Linked DNA regions of Tautonia marina. Each later gene encodes a partner of the first gene's protein in a complex. Links are inferred from orthologs where the notes say so. Each region holds a gene or a part of one and is shown in the gene's direction. Other genes may lie near its edges.

Region 1 (3,220 bases):
CACCCCGGCGATCCGTTCCAGGTCTACCCTGTCATCGAGCCCTCGGGCGTGGTGAATGTTGTAGCTCAAGACGCGGAGCCGAATCGGCTCGTCGGCCCCGGCGAGCGGAGCCAACCACGCGAACAACGTGATGGCGACCAGCCAGGCCGGAAGGGATCGAATTCGCAGGGCGAGGAACGTCAGCAGTGATGGCTCGGGAAGCATGGCGGCCTCGATCAAAAGGGGGTCAAACAAGCGACCGCTTCGAAACGATCGCGCCGCCAGTGTAGCGATGCGCCGCTGCGGAGGGCAGTTGTTCGGCTCCACAAACCGCCTGGGGCCGATCGAGGCTCAACGAGCCGGGCCCCCTTCGCTCAGGAATGATTGCGGATCGAAAGGAAGAACGGTTCAACCCGAGCGAGAGGGCCCGCAGTTTCGGAGGAGTGGAAGCCAGGAGACGAGCCATCGAACGCCGCGTCAATCAATTGCGGATCATGCTGTCAATCCGGCTGGAGTTCGACGGAGGCGCCTGGACCTCTCCGGAGAAGCTGGGCACCTCGGCCGAGGGGACTTCGCGGGTCAGATCGCTGTAGGGGCTGACGGGAGTGGCGGCCGATCCGCTCGGGGCACCGCCGGCGGCGTGCATGCCGCCCATCCCGGAATAGGGCAAGTACCGCTGACCTCGGGTGACGAACGGGTTGTAGTAGTTCGGCAGGAACATGGTTTCGGGCGGGACGGCCATGTAGCGGCGGAAGTAGTAGGCGGTGGTGCGGTCTTCTCGGATCGGCAAGGTAATGCCCGGATCGTACCAGCCGTAGCCGTCGGGCGAATCGTTTGGGAAGCCCCAGCCGTCGCCGGGTCCGGGGTTCGGCAGGATGAAGCCCCCCGAGCCGCCGTGCGCGTGATGATGTCCGTATTCGTGTCCGTGTCCAACTCCACCGTGCGCGACCGCGAGCGCTCCCGGACCATGAGCCGGCACGCGCATGCCGTGGACCGGATGAGCGGGGATCGGCGGTGGGGAGAGGATCTGCCCCCCAAGGGGTTGACCACCAAACACGGTCAGACCCAGAGCAATCGTCAGGCCGGCGAGCATCGGGACTCCCTCCTCTTTGAGATGGTGCTCGGGCGGTCGGCTGGCAGTCCTCCGGACTCCGACAACGCCCCGTTCCCGTTCATCGTTAAACCATCGACGCCGCGACCCGGTTCGACCCTCCCGATCCCCACGACTGTCCCGCAATCGCTTCCGGTTGTGACGGTTGCCGGATATGATGCAAGGGAACCCCCTGGCCTCCGACCGACAGTCCTCCGGCAGAACCGGCATGATCGCCCTGATCGACAACTACGACTCGTTCACCTACAACCTTGTTCAGCGCCTCGGCGAGATCGACCCGACGCTCGATCTCTGGGTCGTACGGAACGATCAGACGACCCCCGAGGAGATCGCCTCGCGGTCGCCGACGCACGTCATTATCTCTCCCGGCCCCTGCTCGCCGAACGAGGCGGGCATCTCGATGGCCGTGGTCGAGCAGTTCGCGGGCAAGGTTCCGTTGCTGGGCGTTTGCCTCGGGCACCAGTGCATCGGGCAGGTCTTCGGCGGCTCGATCGTCCGCGCCGATCGGATCATGCACGGCAAGACCTCCCTGATCTACCACGACAGCCAGGGGGTCTACCGCGGCCTGCCGAACCCGTTCGAGGCGACTCGCTACCACAGCCTGATCCTCAAGCCCGACACCGTTCCGGCCGACTTCGAGGTCGTGGCCTGGACCGATCAACACGAGATCATGGGCATCCGGCACAAGGTCTGGCCGCTCGAAGGCGTGCAGTACCACCCCGAGAGCTTCCTGACCAACGCCGGCACCGAGTTGCTGCGGAACTTCATCGGGAAATGACCGGCAAGGCCGATCCATCCCTCCGACTCGAAGCGAGATCCTGCGCCGATGCTCTCCGTCGCCGAAGCCCTCCGCGCCGTGCTCGATCATGCCCAGTCCCTCCCCCCGCGTCGGGTGCCGCTGGCCGACGCCCTGGGAGCCGTCCTGGCCGAGTCGGTGACGGCCGACCGCGACCTGCCGCCGTTTGATAAGGCCCTCCTCGACGGCTTCGCCGTGCGATCGGCCGACCTGCAAGGGGAAGGGCCGTTCGACCTGGACGTGATCGAGGAAATCACCGCCGGCCGGGTACCGACGAAGCCGATCGGACCCGGCCAGTGCTCGGCGATCATGACCGGCGCCCCGCTGCCCGATGGAGCCGACGCCGTCGTAATGGTCGAGGACAGCGCTCGAACCGGCGACCGCGTCACCCTCTCCCCCCGCAAACCGGTTTCCCCCGACGCGGGCCGCCTGACGAAAGGCCGGGAGATGCGGCAAGGGGAAACCCTGCTTGGCCCCGGCGATCGGCTCGACCCGGTCAGGCTGGGCTTGCTCGCGTCGGTCGGCTGGGCCTCGCCGCAGGTCGTGCCGAGGCCGGTCGTCTCCATCGTCTCGACCGGCGATGAGATCGTGCCGCCCGACCAAACCCCGGGACCGGGCCAGATCCGCAACAGCAACGCCACCATGCTCGATGCCCTGGTGCGAGCCTCGAACACCGAGAGCGCCGTGGCTCCCATCGCCCCGGATGAGCCGGTGCGGTTGCGGGAAATCCTGGCCGAAGGGCTCACGCGCGATGTCATGCTCATCACCGGAGGCGTTTCGGCCGGAAAGCTCGACCTGGTCCCGGGCACGCTGGAAGGGCTCGGCATGAGGGCCGTCTTCCACAAGATCCGACTGAAGCCGGGCAAGCCCTTGCTGTTCGGGATCGGGCCGGATCGCCCCGGCGGATTGCCCGGAACGCTCGTCTTCGGCTTGCCGGGCAACCCGGTCAGCGGCGTCGTGGGCTTCCTGCTCTTCGTCGCCCCGGCCCTTCGCGTCTTGCGCGGGCTTCAAGGAGCACCGGCCGCGACAATCACCGCCCGCCTGGCGAAACCGTTCGCCCACCGAGGCGATCGGCCGACCTTCTTCCCCGCCCGACTGGGCGAGGGCTCCATCATCGAGCCCTTGAACTGGGCTGGCTCGGCCGACCTGCGCACCGTGGCAATGGCCGACGGCTTCGCCGCCTTCGAGGCTGGCGACCGCGCCTACGACGCCGGCGCGTCTGTTCCGTTCCTCCCCCTGCCCCGGATCGACCCCGACGGGCCTCGGGTCGGCGGCTCATGAATCGGTATCGACCAAATCGATTCTGACGTGCCAAAGGATCGGCAACATCGATG
Region 2 (3,197 bases), on another replicon or contig:
ATCCGGAGTAGTGGATTTCTTCGAGGGAGCCGAGGTATTCCTCCCAGTCGAGGACGCCGGCGGGGAAGCCGAAGCCTCGGGGGTGGAGGGAGAAGGCGGAGGAGGGGCCGAGGTCGGAGGCGGAGGAGGCGTCTCGGGCGTAAGCGTGGGCGACGAGAGGGCCGAGGGCTCGGGTGGCCTCGATCGGGTCGTGGCCCATGCGGAGGAGGAAGCCGGGGTCGAGGCTGGCGGCGAGGCCGGGCTGATTGAGGGTGTCGAGGAAGGCGCGGAGGTCAGCGCCGGATTCGGTGCCGGTTTCGAGGGCCAGGCGGATGCCTCGGTGATCGGCGCGGCGGCCGAGTTCGTGCAAGGCGTGGGTGAACAGGGCGCGGCGGGAAGCGTCGGACTCGGGGGGAACGGCCCCGACGCGGGCGAGGACGAGCGTCGCGCCGAGGTCGAAGGCCAGGGCGAAGGCGGAATCGGCCTTGGCCAGGCGGTCGTCGAGCTGCTCGTCGGTGTCGAACGGGCGTCGGGTGGGGAGGCTCAGGGCGGTGAGCGAAACCTCAACCGTGCGCAGCGCGTGGCGAAAGTCGCGGCGGCCGGTGTCGGAAAGTCGAGAGGGGTTGAGGTCGCCGGTGGCGTCGAGGACGATTCCTTTGGCCCCGAGTCGGGCGGCCTGGCGGAGCTGGTCCTTGACGGTCTGGTCGGGGTCGGGGAGCAGGCGAATGCCGAGCGGAGAGCGGATCATGGGGTCGTGTCTCGAATCGAGCGGAATTGGCGCGGGGGTCGGCTCTTGGTCTGATGGGATTGTATCGTGGCGGCGGTCGTTTTCGAACCGATCGCGTCGCGATGTGTTTCCAAGTTCGCCCGAAGTTGACGTGACGGACCCCGCTGCCGTGCCCGAGACCCTGCCGCCGACGATCGGCCTCCCCCTGCTCCGATTCCCTCTGGACCTCTCGGCCGATCGGCTCCGCCTGCGGGTCGGCAGCATGCCCGGCGCGGCCTTGCTGGAAGGGGGACCGGGCTTCGGCGATGCGGGGCGCTGGAGCATTCTGGTGGCGCATCCGGTGGGGACGTTTGCGTTCGATCCGAGGGACGACGAGGAACTCGGCCGAGGCGATCCGCTGGATCGGCTGGGTCGTTGGATCGAGGAGCTAGGACTGCAAGGTCCGCTGCCCGCGGAGTTGGGACGTGAAACGGGAGACGACTTGCCACCGTTTCTCGGGGGGTTGATCGGGGTCTTCGGCTACGATCTGGCCCCCTGGATCGAGCGCGTGCCGCGCAAGGCTGCTTGCGCCAGCCGGATGCCGAGCGTTTTCTTTCGTCTGTACGATACGTTTGTGGCGGTCGATCATCGCTCGGAAACCGCCAGCCTGTGGGTGGTGAACCTGCTCGGCGAGCCGATCGAGCGGGTCGAGGAGCGGGGGAATCGCTGGCGAGGATGGCTGCAAGACGCTCCTGAACGTGTGGCGAAATCGCGGTTCGAGACGCCGCTGGTCAGCAATTTCTCGGCGGAGGGGTATCGACGGGCCGTGGGCCGGGCGGTGGAGTACATCCACGCGGGAGACATCTTTCAGGCGAACATCTCGCAACGGTTCGAGGTCAGAGGGACTCCGGTGCCGCTCGATCTGTATCGCCGATTGCGCACGAGAAGCCCGGCCCCCTACTCTGCGCTGTTGCGGCTGGATGAGGAGCGATCGGTGATCAGTTCCAGCCCAGAGTTGTTTTACGAGACGCAAGGGGCTCGGATCGTGACCCGGCCGATCAAGGGGACAAGGCCGCGGGGAATTTCGCCATCGGAGGATGAGGCGCAGCGAGCCGATCTCATCGCCAGTGCGAAGGATCGCGCAGAACTGGCGATGATTGTCGATCTGGAACGAAACGATCTGGGGAGAGTCTGCGCGTATGGATCGGTCCGGGTCACGGAGCCATCGTCGATCGAGAGTTACGCGACCGTGCATCATCAGGTGGCGACGATCGAGGGACGATTGCGCGAAGGGGTGGGGCCGATCGATGTGGTGCGGGCGGTCTTTCCGGGGGGTTCGATCACCGGGGCGCCGAAGATCCGGGCGATGGAGATTATCGACGAGCTGGAGCCAACCCGGAGGAGCCTCTATACGGGGGCGATCGGGTATTACAGTCTCGGAGGCCGCTCGGCATTCAACATTGCGATCCGGACGATGCTGGTGGAGGGGAATCGGGTGTCGTATCAGGTGGGCGGCGGTATCGTGGCCGACAGCGACCCGCAGCTCGAATACGAGGAAACCCTGCACAAAGGGCGAGCCATGCGAGACGTGCTGGAGGCTCGGGGATGATCTGGGTCCGGGGGGAGATCGTTCCCGATGAGGCGCTGAGGATCAGCGTGTTCGATCGGACGTTTGAGCATGGGCTCGGGCTGTTTGAAACGCTTCGGACCTGGAACGGACGGGCGACGTTGCTGGAGCGGCATCTGACCCGGTTGCAGGGCTGGGCCGACGCACTCGGCCTGCCGATGAGGCCGGAAGAATTGCCGGATCACGGGGCGGTGGAGGCCTTACGGGAGGCGGAGGGAAGGACCGGAGATTGCTCGCTGCGGATCGTGCTCTCGGGAGGTTTTGATGAGGGCAGGCCCGGAACGATCTGGATGAGAACCCGGGCGCTTCCTCCGCCGATTCCCGATGCCGGTCTGAGCGTTTGCTCGCAGTGGAGAGTCGCCCCGGAAGACCGTCTGATGCAGGCGAAAACCTTGAATTACTGGTCGAGGCGGATTGCCTTCGAGGAAGCGCAGCGTCTCGGGTTTGACGAAAATCTCAGCCGGGACGAGTCAGGGGCGATCCTGGAAGGAAGCCGGAGCAATCTGTTTCTGGTGGAGCGAGGGGAGCTTGTGACCCCCGGGGTCGTCCGCTCGCAAGGTTCCTCAGCCCCGTTCCTGCCGGGAATCATGCGGGGGGTGATCATGGAGCGGGCGAACACGCTCGGGATGACCCTTCACGAGGAGGCGAGCGTGACGATCGACCGGATGATCGCGGCCGAGGAGTGCTTTCTCACGAACGCCGGACGAGGCATCATGCCGGTCGCCCGGTTCGATCCGGAGGGGGTGACCGGCCCTGAGAGAGGCCGTCGCTACAATACCCCTGGACCCGTCACGCAAGGCCTGATGACCGACCTGAATGCCTGGCTCCGATCGGAGGATGCCCGATGACCACCGTCGCCGACCTGGCCGCCTGGATGGACGACTT

Evidence for each region.
Region 2: the proteins of GA615_RS00455 (region 1) and pabB are in contact, whole or in part, in a solved structure (PDB 8RP0), measured with the Escherichia coli proteins. The link is inferred for Tautonia marina from one-to-one orthologs.

What each region holds. Positions count from the first base shown.
Region 1 is NZ_WEZF01000001.1:108,073-111,292, reverse strand. What follows is about bases 177-3,083. They hold GA615_RS00455 (anthranilate synthase component II), read left to right. Parts: upstream 177-1,298; coding sequence 1,299-1,868; downstream 1,869-3,083. Other genes in these bases: GA615_RS00450 (molybdopterin molybdotransferase MoeA), read left to right, coding at 1,917-3,083; GA615_RS00460 (hypothetical protein), read right to left, coding at 461-1,072; GA615_RS00465 (endonuclease/exonuclease/phosphatase family protein), read right to left, coding at 177-234. Also shown: more of GA615_RS00465, read right to left, coding at 1-176; more of GA615_RS00450, read left to right, coding at 3,084-3,167. UniProt on the Escherichia coli protein: Part of a heterodimeric complex that catalyzes the two-step biosynthesis of 4-amino-4-deoxychorismate (ADC), a precursor of p-aminobenzoate (PABA) and tetrahydrofolate.
Region 2 is NZ_WEZF01000002.1:413,478-416,674, forward strand. Bases 192-3,075 are described here. They hold pabB (aminodeoxychorismate synthase component I), read left to right. Parts: upstream 192-857; coding sequence 858-2,294; downstream 2,295-3,075. Other genes in these bases: GA615_RS04190 (sugar phosphate isomerase/epimerase family protein), read right to left, coding at 192-727; GA615_RS04200 (aminotransferase class IV), read left to right, coding at 2,291-3,075. In the rest of the region: more of GA615_RS04190, read right to left, coding at 1-191; more of GA615_RS04200, read left to right, coding at 3,076-3,160; GA615_RS04205 (Nif3-like dinuclear metal center hexameric protein), read left to right, coding at 3,157-3,197. UniProt on the Escherichia coli protein: Part of a heterodimeric complex that catalyzes the two-step biosynthesis of 4-amino-4-deoxychorismate (ADC), a precursor of p-aminobenzoate (PABA) and tetrahydrofolate.